Regions from separate parts of the Glutamicibacter sp. genome, predicted to be linked through region 4. Evidence: riboswitches for the same ligand, from Rfam matches in the RefSeq annotation. Region 4 holds a riboswitch; each other region holds the start of a gene.
What was found. Region 4 has a riboswitch for S-adenosylmethionine ahead of ACRDT3_RS15930 (O-acetylhomoserine aminocarboxypropyltransferase/cysteine synthase family protein). Riboswitches for the same ligand answer to the same signal wherever they lie in the genome.
Positions count from the first base shown of each region.

Region 1: another riboswitch for S-adenosylmethionine. It lies ahead of ACRDT3_RS11585 (flavin reductase family protein); the one in region 4 lies ahead of ACRDT3_RS15930 (O-acetylhomoserine aminocarboxypropyltransferase/cysteine synthase family protein).
Region 2: another riboswitch for S-adenosylmethionine. It lies ahead of ACRDT3_RS03015 (bifunctional o-acetylhomoserine/o-acetylserine sulfhydrylase); the one in region 4 lies ahead of ACRDT3_RS15930 (O-acetylhomoserine aminocarboxypropyltransferase/cysteine synthase family protein).
Region 3: another riboswitch for S-adenosylmethionine. It lies ahead of ACRDT3_RS08555 (acyl-CoA dehydrogenase family protein); the one in region 4 lies ahead of ACRDT3_RS15930 (O-acetylhomoserine aminocarboxypropyltransferase/cysteine synthase family protein).

Region 1 covers NZ_JBOGEG010000018.1:2,806-5,717, reverse strand. The annotation lists gene ACRDT3_RS11590 (hypothetical protein) at 508-684, shown strand; gene ACRDT3_RS11585 (flavin reductase family protein) at 751-1,251, opposite strand; SAM riboswitch class IV at 1,346-1,462, opposite strand; gene ACRDT3_RS11580 (AMP-binding protein) at 1,840-2,912, shown strand, end outside.
Region 2 covers NZ_JBOGEG010000002.1:200,492-203,403, reverse strand. The annotation lists gene metX (homoserine O-acetyltransferase MetX) at 1-480, opposite strand, end outside; gene ACRDT3_RS03015 (bifunctional o-acetylhomoserine/o-acetylserine sulfhydrylase) at 483-1,826, opposite strand; SAM riboswitch class IV at 1,919-2,038, opposite strand; gene ACRDT3_RS03010 (VOC family protein) at 2,211-2,855, shown strand.
Region 3 covers NZ_JBOGEG010000010.1:67,847-70,758, forward strand. The annotation lists gene ACRDT3_RS08555 (acyl-CoA dehydrogenase family protein) at 1-1,120, opposite strand, end outside; SAM riboswitch class I at 1,170-1,260, opposite strand; gene ACRDT3_RS08560 (SdpI family protein) at 1,534-1,890, shown strand; gene ACRDT3_RS08565 (GntP family permease) at 1,984-2,912, opposite strand, start outside.
Region 4 covers NZ_JBOGEG010000035.1:21,413-24,324, reverse strand. The annotation lists gene ACRDT3_RS15940 (RNA polymerase sigma factor) at 1-18, opposite strand, end outside; gene ACRDT3_RS15935 (histidine phosphatase family protein) at 132-692, opposite strand; SAM riboswitch class I at 804-915, shown strand; gene ACRDT3_RS15930 (O-acetylhomoserine aminocarboxypropyltransferase/cysteine synthase family protein) at 1,014-2,387, shown strand; gene ACRDT3_RS15925 (CoA-binding protein) at 2,387-2,881, shown strand.

The DNA of each region.
Region 1 (2,912 bases), on a different contig from region 4:
AAGCTCACGCCAACCGGGCCAAGGTTATCAACACCCTCAATCGCCCAGTTTCCGGGGTTTTTCACCCTTTGTGCACATTTGCCCACGTCTCGTCCACAGTTTTGTGGATAACGCTGTGGATACTGATGAATTCATAAAACCCTAAGTCACCGTGGATTAAATTCGCCAACAGGGCCCGGATCTTCTAGTAGTCCACAATCAGCCAGGATTTCTCCATTCGGGGCGGTGGATAACTTAATGTGTGCAACGACTCGACGTGCGAACCTGGATCAGCGACTGGGTTGCCGGCGCACTCTCGCCAACTCACTTCCGCGGCCCGCCGTAGCGAACGCGCCATAATGCGTCCGGTACCCTCGTGATGCGCGACTTGGACATGGCGCGGAAACCCCATCCGAGGTTTGCCGGCAATTCGCTGCCGCTCCGGTCCAGCGTGCAGCGAGGTTCAACGAGCTTTCAGCGTGGCCTTGTTCCGCGGCCCAGGCGGGTGGCGAACAAGGAGGGTTCAAGGTGGTTTCTAGCGCCAGATACTTTGATGAGCAGGACATCTCCGAATGCCTGGGGCGGCTGGCACAAGAGGCAGGCTCGGAGATCGCCAGCCATCTCCCCAAGCCTTCAGGGTGGCGTGAGAAATCCGGCATTGCCGGCGGACGTGGCTGCAAGGAATGGCTCAACCCGCCGACCTGAAATTCAAAAAGGAATCGGCCAGATCAATGTTTTGATCTGGCCGAAGCCTTGCAAGTTGCGAAGCGCTTATACGAGCTCAGGAACCGGCAGCGAATGGAACCGCGAATCATGGAAGATCTGTGGCGAGTGCTCCGAGGTGCGGTGCCCATGGACTTCCATCAGGACTACCCAGTGATCCCCCGCTTCGACCTCGTTGTAAATAGAAGTCTCCAGCCACAGCGTGGAGTCGTTGACGAAGAGCGCGCCCTGATCCGAGGAATAGGTATCGATTCCGCGGAACCGGTCGCCATTCTTCGATGCAATCTGAGCGCAGACACCTTCATTGCGTTCACTCAGCACTGAGACGCCGATGCGGCCGGCATCGCGCAGCTTTGGCCAAGTGTTCGAGGACTTCTGCACTGCGAACATCACCAGTGCAGGTTCGAGGGAAACACCCACGGTAAACGATGAAGCGACAATGCCGGTCTTCTCGCCATCCAGTTCTGCACAGAGGGCGGCTACGCCTGATGGATGCTGAGCGAAAACCTTGCGCAGGGTCAACGGGTCAAGTTCAAGATTCAATGACATGGCTCGATTCCTTTGGGTCTTGCCCACCGCGCAGTAGCCAGCAAGCATTGGCTTCTCGTTACTCGAAGCCGCTTGGGCTGAAGTTCCGCGCCGTGTGCGGTACTTGTTCCAGCACATTTTGTGTGGAACCGAATCCTCACCTGGAGCACCCCACTACCGTTGAGAGGGTTGCCGATCAGCAAGCCAGGGCTTATAGCTGATGCTCTTGATTCTGTTTAAAACGATATGGCTCATGGCGAACAGCCGTCAAACATTTCACTTCGCAAATCGCAATATTCGACGAAATATTCGATCCAATGCCCCGCACTGGACCCTTGGGCAGTCTTTTATTCGCAACATGCCGCGCTTATTGGGCCCATTGGCTTAATGGATCGCAGCAGGCTTCTGCCGATCTTGATTCGGCAGAATACCAACGCCTCCCCCAAGCTCAGAGTCCTGCCGCGAATTCCCTACCGCCCACCGTAATGAAACTTGGTTTCTCGGCATGACGCTGAGGTTCATGTCACTATTGTTCATGGAGTGCGTTGAGTCACACTCTCGCTTATTGTTCTCCGTAACCATCGATGACGATTGAGGAATAGCCACACCATGGTAGAGATTCAGGCCAACCATTCAGAATTGACCCCACTGCGTTTCTTGGAACGCACAGCCGAGGCCTATCCGAAGAAGACCGCCGTAATCCATGGAACTCGCAGCTTCTCCTATGAAGAATTTGAAGCACGGGTGCACCGCTTTGCCCAGGCGCTGAAATCACGCATTGAGCCAGGCGACCGCGTAGCCGTGCTGGCACCGAATACTCCCGAGATGCTCATGGCGCATTATGCCGTGCCGTTAGCTGGCGGAGTACTCATTGCCCTGAACACCCGCCTCTCGGCCCACGAGCTGCAGTACATCGTTGATCATTCTGCCGCCAAGCTGATGCTTGCCGACACCGAACTGCTGGAGAACACCAAGACTCTGCGCCAGGAGAACCCAACACTGGAAGCGCTCATCGAGATCACCGATGACCAGTTCGACGGAGAGCGTCCCGAGGTACTGGTCGACGCCACCTTGGACGAACTGATCGCAGAAGCCGCGGATGAAAAGCTTCCCTACGCCATCGCTGACGAGCGGGCTCCGATCACCCTGAACTACACTTCGGGCACCACCGGCAAGCCAAAGGGCGTGCTCTACTCGCACCGCGGCAGCTACCTGAACTCATTGGGCGAAGCGCACCACCAGGGCTTCACCGCCAAGACCCGCTACTTGTGGACCCTGCCGATGTTCCACTGCAACGGCTGGTGCACTCCGTGGGCCGTCACCGCAGCGGGAGGAACCCATTTGTGCCTGCGCGGGGTGCGCGAAAATGCCGTTTGGGATGCCATCGAGAATCTTGGGACCACCCACTTGTGCGGCGCTCCGACCGTCTGCTCTATCATCGCTGACTCCACCCGTGCCCACCAGCTCGATGCGCCACTGCGCATCACCACCGCAGGCGCTCCCCCGTCCCCTGCAATCATCTCCAAGCTGCAGAAGCTGGGCATCGAGGTAGTCCATGTATATGGCCTTACCGAGGTATACGGACCGTACACGGTGTGCGAGTACCAGGATGAGTGGGATGCCCTCGATGGCCCGGGCCGGGCCGCGAAGCTCGCCCGCCAAGGCGTAGGCATGATTACCGC
Region 2 (2,912 bases), on a different contig from region 4:
ACCGCCAATGACCGCATGCCAAGAATCAATTCCCAATTTCTTGGCCAGTCGCGCTTCAAGGCGCACCGAGTCCTTGATGGTGACAAAAGGGAAGCTCGAACCATAGGGCAGGCCCTGGTCGTCCAAGGACGAGGGGCCGGTGGATCCATTGCAACCACCCACCATGTTGATGGACACGACAAAGTACTCATTGGTGTCAACCGTGGCGCCGGGGCCAACAAATTCTTCCCACCAGCCGGCGCTTTGCGAATCGCCTTGCGCAACGTGGGCGTCACCGGTGAGCGCATGCATCACCAGCACCGCGTTGGAGCCATCAGCTGCCAGCGTCCCCCATGTTTCATAGGCCAGCACCACGTCTGGAAGGAATCCGCCAAATTCAAAGCGGTGCTCCCCCACGGAACTACGACGCAAAATGCCGTCTTGCCCGCCGGCGAGCTCTTCGGCGCGCAGAGTATCTTCGGTAGTCACAATGGATGCCATGCCTAGAGGGTTTCCTGCAGTTCCTTGTTCCCAAGGGCACCAACAGCTTGGAAGCCCAGTTCCAGATCGGCCAGAATGTCCTTGATGTTCTCCAGTCCGACGCTCAGCCGCACCAGTCCCGGGCTCACGCCGGCCGCAACCTGCTCCGCTTCGGAGAGCTGGGCGTGGGTGGTGGAGGCCGGGTGGATGACCAGCGAGCGCACGTCGCCAATGTTCGCGACATTGGAGTGCAATACCAGTGCGTCCACGAAGGCCTGGCCGGCTTCCGAGCCGCCGGCCAGTTCGAAGGCGATGATCGAGCCAGCGCCCTGATCGCTGTACTTCTGCGCACGCTCATGCCAAGGCGAAGACTTCAGGCCTGCGTAAGCGACCTTCTGCACTTCCTCGCGGGCTTCGAGCCAGTTGGCAACTTCAACGGCATTCTGACCGTGGCGCTCAATGCGCAGCGACAAGGTTTCCAGACCCTGCGCGATCAAGAACGCGTTGAATGGCGCAACCGAGGAACCCAAATCGCGCAGCAACTGCACGCGGGCCTTGAGGATGTAGGCAAGATTGGCGCCTAGGATGCCGTTGACACCCAGGTCGCGGGCGAAGACCAGGCCGTTGTAGGACTCGTCCGGGGTGTTGAAGCCCGGGAAGCGTGCGGCGTCCTGGGCGAAGTCGAAGTTGCCCGAGTCCACGATGACACCGGCAATGGCATTGCCGTGGCCGCCAAGGAACTTGGTGGCCGAGTGGATCACGATATCCGCGCCCCACTCGATTGGGCGGATCAGGTACGGCGTGGCCAGGGTGTTGTCCACCAGCAGCGGCACACCGGCTTCGTGGGCGATCTCCGAAATGCCCTCGATATTCAGGACATCCTGTCGCGGGTTGGAGATGCTTTCGCCGAAGAAGGCCTTGGTGTTCGGGCGAACCGCGGCACGCCAATCGTCCAGGTTATCCGGGTCGGAGACGAAGCTGACCTCAATGCCCAGGCGCTTCAGCGTGTGCTTGAGCAGGTTCTGGGTTCCGCCATACAGGCTCGGGCTGGCAACCAGGTGGTCGCCGGCTTCCGCCAAGTTCAGGATGGCCAGGGTGGTGGCAGCCTGTCCCGAAGAGAGCAGCAGTGCGCCTACGCCGCCTTCCAGGTCAGCGATGCGGGTTTCCACCGCGTCGGTGGTGGGGTTGCCGATACGGGTGTAGATCGGTTCCAGTTCCTGCAGCGCGAAACGTGCAGCAGCGCTCTGGGCGCTTGGGAAGACGAAGGAAGTGGTTTGGAAAATCGGGAGAGCACGTGCTCCGGTAGTCGGATCCGGGGTCTGGCCGGAGTGGATCTGACGGGTTTCAAATGACCAGTTGTTGCTCATGGTTTCCTCCAAATAGCGTTTCATGACTATGGGGGTACGCCGCTGAAAAGACACCGACAGGAAGCACCGTATCGTGACGACTTCCAGGGGGTAACCCGCGCTTGTCCTTGATGCCTTGTGCATTCAAGGGCCAGGTCTTCACCCGGGGCACCCCACCGCGGTTGGAGGGTTGCCGCCCAGTAAGCCGGGGCTTGTTACTGGGACTCATGACCTGCTACCAGTTTGCCCGAAAACCGAAGATCTTTGCAACGCCAGGGCCGGACAGTGGACTCAATCGGTCATATTTCGCGAATACTGCAGGTTCATCGCAGAGTATTCGATAGCATCCGTCCACTTAGGCAACCCTAAGTAGAGACTCGCATCACATGTTGCCATGATGGGCACATGATGAGGCTAGATCACGTAAGTTATGCATGCGGCCCGGACGGGCTGTTGCCAACCGCTGAAAGAATCTCCGAGTCCTTGGGACTGGAATTCGTCAAGGGAGGCGTGCATCCACGATTCGGAACACGCAATGTCATCTTCCCGCTCAAGCACGGCCAGTACCTTGAGGTGGTTGAAGTCCTGAACCACCCGGCCAGCGACAAGGCGCCCTTCGGGCAGGCAGTTCGCGCCCGTTCGGAGCTCGGTGGCGGCTGGATGGGCTGGTGCGTCTCGGTGGAGGATCTGTCCAGTGCCGAAGATCGCTTGGGCCGCAAGTCAGTGCCGGGCAACCGAAAGTTCCCTGATGGCCGCGAACTGACCTGGCAGCAAATTGGCATCAAGGGCCTGATCGCCGATCCACAGTGCCCGTACCTGATTTCCTGGGATGAAGGATCCGAGGAGCTGCATCCTTCCAAGGCGCTGGAACCTGCCGGCGCCATCAGCCAGATCGCCATCGCCGGCTCGCGTGAACGGGTGCTGGATTGGCTGGGCCAACCGCAGAACGTCAATTTGGGCGCTGTCACCATGCAATATGAAGCGCCGAATGGCACTCCGGGCATCATGTCGGTAACCTTTGAAACCGAGTCCGGCACCGTGGTGCTGTAGGACGTTCTGGAGCGAATGCAAGTAGGCGGGGACAATGGCGTCCCCACCTACTTTCTT
Region 3 (2,912 bases), on a different contig from region 4:
GCCAGTACAGGTCCAAGCCCACGGAATTCGCGGTTGACGATGAGCCGGTGACTTCGAAAATCCGGTTGGCTACTTCAACGCCAACCTCCGTGGAGACCACCTTCGCTTCGGCGATGTCCACGGCCAGCGCCGCACGCTCAGCCTGGGTGACGTGCGCGCCCTTGGACAGCAGTGCATCGAATTTGCGTCCCAGCTTCTCGGCCAACGCCGCCACCGCGGCGGTGCGCGCCTTGAGCTCTCCGACGGTGCGCTGGAAAATCGGATCCTGCGAGTAGGTCTCTGCCTGCGAGAACAGCCAGGCATTCTTGCGGCCCAGCAAGATCTGCTTGCCGCGGGCCAATGCACCTTCGGCGATCCCTAGGTAGAAGTTGGCAAACGCCAGCTGGATGCCTGGGGTGAGCAAGGTGGAGACCGGCTCATCGGTGACGAATCCGAGCAAGTCTCCGGCTTCAAGCCGCACGTTGTGGTAGTTCAGGGAATTCGAGGCGCTGAGCCGCTGGCCCAGGTAGTCCCAGTCATCAACGATTTCCAGGCCCTCGATATCCCGTGGCAAGACGAACGCAAGAATCTGGCCATCATAGTCGCCGCCCTCCACCAGGGCATTGATGACAATGACCTCGCCGACGCCGGAACCCGTGGAGAAACGCTTGACCCCATTCAGCCGGTAGCCATCGCCGTCCGCAGTGAGCCGCAAATCAGGGTCAACGGGGTTCACCGAGTCGCCCCAAAGCCAGCCGCCCTGCACGGTTCGCTTCCACCAGGCAGCTTGGGATTCAACCGGTGCGTAGAACGCGATGCCGGACTGGTTGATGTAGTGGTATGCCAGCAGCTGCGAGATGGAGCCATCGGCCGCGGCAAGGATGCGCACTACTTCGAAGGCTGTTTCCCAATGGGCTCCTGCTCCCCCGAATTCTGCGGGGACCAGCAGGTTCAGCAGTCCTGCTTCGCGCAGCTGCCGTACTTCGGCGAAAGGCTGCTCGTTCTTGCGGTCGCGATCCAGCGCGTCTGCGGCCAGGTTGCTTGCCAATTGTTCGGCCACTGCGCGCCAGTTGGCCAGTTCGGCGTTGTCGGCGTTCCCGGTGTAGGGAACTCTCGGCAGTTCGGTGCTCAGTACAGTCATCTTCTTCTCCCTGTCAGTTGCGGGTTCCGAAGGACGCAGAAAGTCTGCGGATCCATCGATCCTGGCGGTAGCACTACCTGTGGAATACAGGCTTGCTGCGGCGTCTCGGAGCCAGGTCTCTCAGCCGCTCTGGATGGGTTGTGCTCTGAGTCAAGCATCCTCGGACAGGGTGTGGAAAGGGTTTTGTCATACGGAGGAACCGAAGGACAAACTACGTCATCTTCGACCCATCGGACATGTCCAAACCCCGGCGGATGTGCTTCATATGACCTTCTTATTACGTCACTGCCTATCCGAAACCCAAGTCCACGGCGCTTTTTGCGAGCGCGGATGGTCAGCTCCCTTGGGACGATTGGTTAAAAGCGCGATTGATAGAATGGCTTTTCAAGAAGGCCTCGCAGAACGGACGGCAAGTGGATCCAGTAAGTGTCATTGCGTTCATTTTCGGGTTGCTGATCATAACTTTGGTGGCAGGATTTCTCGCGCCGATGGCGCGGGACCGCAAGCTTGCTCGCAATGCGGCGATCGGCATCAGGACGCGCCACACCTTGGCCAGCGACGATGCATGGCTTGCCGGGCATCAGCAGGCTGCTCCGCTGGTTGCCGCTGCCTCGTGGGCTGGCTGGGCGGCGCTGGCCATCGCCGCAGTTCTCGGCGCATTGGGCCAATTGGCTCTCTCCTTCGCCGCGACCGGTGCCGGCTACCTCGCGGTCATCACCCTGCTGATAGTTTCGGCTTCTCACGCGAATAAGGCTGCGCGCAGCATCTAGGCTGCCCGCCGTAGCCACTCCAATACTGCTTAAAGAAACGGATCGCCCCATCAACCGATGGTGCGATCCGTTTCTTGCGCGGTGGGCATGCTGCTACAGCAGCACGGATCCGAGGATCAGTACGGTCACAAATGCCGCGGTGCCCTGGATGGCGGTCGCCACGCTCAAGGTCTTGTACGCGGTGATGACCGGAATCCGGCTGAGTTGCGAAACAACCCAGAAGTACGAGTCGTTTGCATGCGAAACAACCATTGCACCGGCACCGACAGCCAGCACGGTAAGCACCATGCCCAGCTGCGAATCCAAGCCAAGCGAACCGAGCATCGGGGCGACCAGAGCAGAAGTGGTCACCATTGAAACGGTGGACGAGCCCTGCGCGGACTTCAGCGCAGCAGCGATCAAGAATGGCACGGCCAGGCCCAAGCCCAGTCCGCTGAGTGAATCGGAAAGGATCGTGGTCAGGTCCGAAGCGGCCAGTACCGCGCCGAAGCCAGCGCCGGCGCCTGTGATCAGCAAGATCGGAGCGGCGGTGCGCACCGCTTCATTCATCTGCTCATTGAAGACCGACAGCTTGTTGCCACCGCGCAACAGGAAGGTCGCGGCAAACAGGCCGAAGATCAGCGCGATAACCGGAGTACCAAGGAAGGAAAGGATCTCAAGTGCCGTTCCCTCGCCAATAGGGTGCGATGGCAGCTTTGCAATGGAGGCGGCACAGATCAGTACCAGGGGAACAACGATCGGCATGAATGCCATCGCCGGGCTAGGCAATTTGCCGAAGCTTGCACGCAGCTGCTCGTAGTCGAGTTCGGCGATGTCATGCTCGTCGTCGCTTGGCAGCGGGGTCCACTTGGACTTGTTGAACCGGCTGGCGTAGGCCAAGCCTGCAAGGGCCGAGATCGCGGCAACTGGCAGTCCGACTGCAATGATCAAACCCAGATTCTCGGCAATGCCGATGCTTTCTGCAGCAGCCAACGGGCCCGGAGTTGGCGGCACCATCGTGTGGGTGGCATACAGGCCGGTCA
Region 4 (2,912 bases):
CTCGAACGGTGCTTGCATGGCTCTCCTGGAATTTAGCGCCTTCATGGCTTCTCACCATGTAAACGTACCTGGAGCCGATTTTGTGAGGCGTGAATGAAAAAATTTCCTTCGCACCGCAACCCCATGGATTCCTAGAGTGCCACCAAATCCAATTCGCTGGCGATCTGCTCAAGCCGGATCAAATCCACGTCGAGCATTTCGCCGTTCTCCACTCCCTGCGGTTCCCTGGTCCCGGCCAACGCATCGCGAATGGTGCGCATGGTGGCCCCATGGCTGACAATCATGACCTTGCGCCCTGCATGCTTGCTGGCCAGGTCCAGCAGCGCTGGCACCGCGCGGCTCAAGATATCGGCGTGCGGCTCAAGCTGGTCTTTGGCAGCAGCCGATTCCTCGTCGCTGACCTCGGCCATGATCCGGCCTTCCAGCGGGCCGAAGCCGCGTTCAATGAGTTCCGGGACGGGGTTCCCCGTCTCGGCCCCGATCTGCTGGGCAATCAGCACGGCAGTTTCCTGGGCACGTTCCAATGGTGAAGCAAGTACCAGCGACCAATTTTGGCCGATGAGCCTGCGTCCGACCTCGCGAGCCTGTTCGCGCCCGGTATCGTTCAACGGAATATCGGTTCGTCCCTGCAAGCGTCCTGCAAGGTTCCAGTCTGTCTGCCCATGTCGAACCAATGCCAGAGAAGTATCCATGAATCCAGCCTAACCGGGGCAACAGGTATCGAAGAATCTCCGATATCAGCTCCAATACGCAACGTTACGACTCATAGTTGGGTCACGAACAGTCATGTTGCGAAGATTATTACACCATCCCGAGCGGCTGAGAGATCTGGTTCGATGACGCCGCAGCAACCTGCCACATCCGGTGGATACGGTGCTACCGCCAGAAACGATGCAGCCGCTTACCCGTTGGAGAACGGCAGGAAGCGACATTGATTCCGGGATTCCTGCCTCGATCGCGGCCCGCCCTGCGGTGCACGCGAAACCCCAGTCGACAAGGAGTCGTAAGCCACCATGGCAGATCACAAGTTTGGATTCCGCACCCGCGCATTGCATGCCGGAGGCACCCCCGATGCCGAGCACGGCTCACGCGCAGTGCCGATCTACCAGACCACTTCGTTCGTCTTCAAGGACGCTGACGATGCGGCCAACCTCTTTGCCCTGCAGAAGTACGGCAACATCTACTCGCGTATCGGCAACCCGACCGTGGCGGCTTTCGAAGAGCGCATGGCTTCGCTGGAAGGCGGCATCGGAGCGGTAGCCACCGGTTCGGGCATGGCCGCGGAATTCGTCACCTTCGCGGCCTTGGCCCAGGCAGGCGACCACATCGTGGCATCCTCCAAGCTCTATGGCGGCACCATCACCCAGCTGGATGTCTCGCTGCGCCGCTTCGGCATCAACACCACCTTCATCGACTCCAATGACCCGGCTGACTTCGAAGCGGCGATCCAGGAGAACACCAAGGCCGTCTACACCGAAGTGGTGGCCAACCCGTCCGGCGACATCGCTGACCTGAAGGGCCTGGCCGAGGTGGCGCACCGCCACAATCTCCCGCTGGTGGTCGATTCGACGCTCACTCCCCCGTACATCCTGCGCCCTATCGAGCACGGCGCGGACATCGTGATCCACTCGGCTACCAAGTTCATCGGCGGACACGGCACCACCCTGGGCGGCGTGGTCATCGAGTCGGGCAAGTTCAACTGGGGCAACGGCAAGTTCCCCACCATGACCGAACCGGTAGCCAGCTACGGCAACGTCTCCTGGTGGGACAACTTCGGCGAGTACGGCTTCCTGACCAAGCTGCGCAGCGAGCAGCTGCGCGACTTCGGACCGGCCCTGCCGGCCCAGTCCGCATTCCAGCTGCTCCAGGGCCTGGAGACCTTGCCGCAGCGCATGGACAACCACCTGTCCAATGCGAAGCAGGTCGCGGCCTGGTTGCAGGCCGATGAGCGCGTGACCTACGTGAACTACGCGGGCCTGGAATCCCACCCGCAGCACGCGCAGGCCAAGGAGCTGCTGCCCATGGGCGTCGGCTCGGTCTTCAGCTTCGGGGTGAAGGGCGGGCGCGAAGCCGGCTCCAAGTTCATCGAGGCCCTGCAGCTGGCCAGCCACCTGGCCAACATCGGCGATGCCCGCACCCTGGTGCTGCACCCTGCCTCCACCACGCACCAGCAGCTGAGCGCCGAGCAGCTGGTCTCCGCTGGCGTGCCAGAAGATTTGATCCGCCTGTCGGTAGGGCTGGAAGATGTCGAGGACATCCTCTGGGATCTGGACCAGGCGCTGGCCGCCTCGCAGGAAGCGATTGCCGGTTCCGCCGCAGGGTTCGAGGCACCGGCCTATGACGGGTCCGCCTGCGCATTGCCAACCGCTTCGAAAGGAGCAATCTAATGACTGCCGTTGAAACCACTTGGGAAGGCCCGGGAGCCGCACAGCGCCTGGAGATCCTGCGCGACACCAAGTCCATCGCCATTGTCGGCGCCTCGAACAAGCCATCGCGCGCCAGCTATTTCGTGGCTACCTACCTGCTCTCCTCCTCCAAGTACAAGGTGTACTTCATCAACCCTGTACTCGATGAGATCCTGGGCCAGCCGGTGTACAAGTCGCTGGCCGATCTGCCGGAAACCCCGGATCTGGTGGAGGTCTTCCGCAAGCACGATGACCTGCCTACCGTGCTGGACGAGGCCCTGTCCGTAGGCGCGAAGACCCTGTGGCTGCAGCTGGGTTCATGGCACGAGGAAGTGGCCCACCGGGCTGAAGCTGCCGGCATGAATGTGGTCATGGACCGCTGCGTGAAGATCGAGCACGCTCGCTTCCACGGCGGCCTGCGCCTGGCTGGATTCAACACCGGCGTGATTTCTTCCAAGCGCCAGGTCCTCGCCTAGGAAGTGTTGGACAGCAAGAAATGAGTGCATG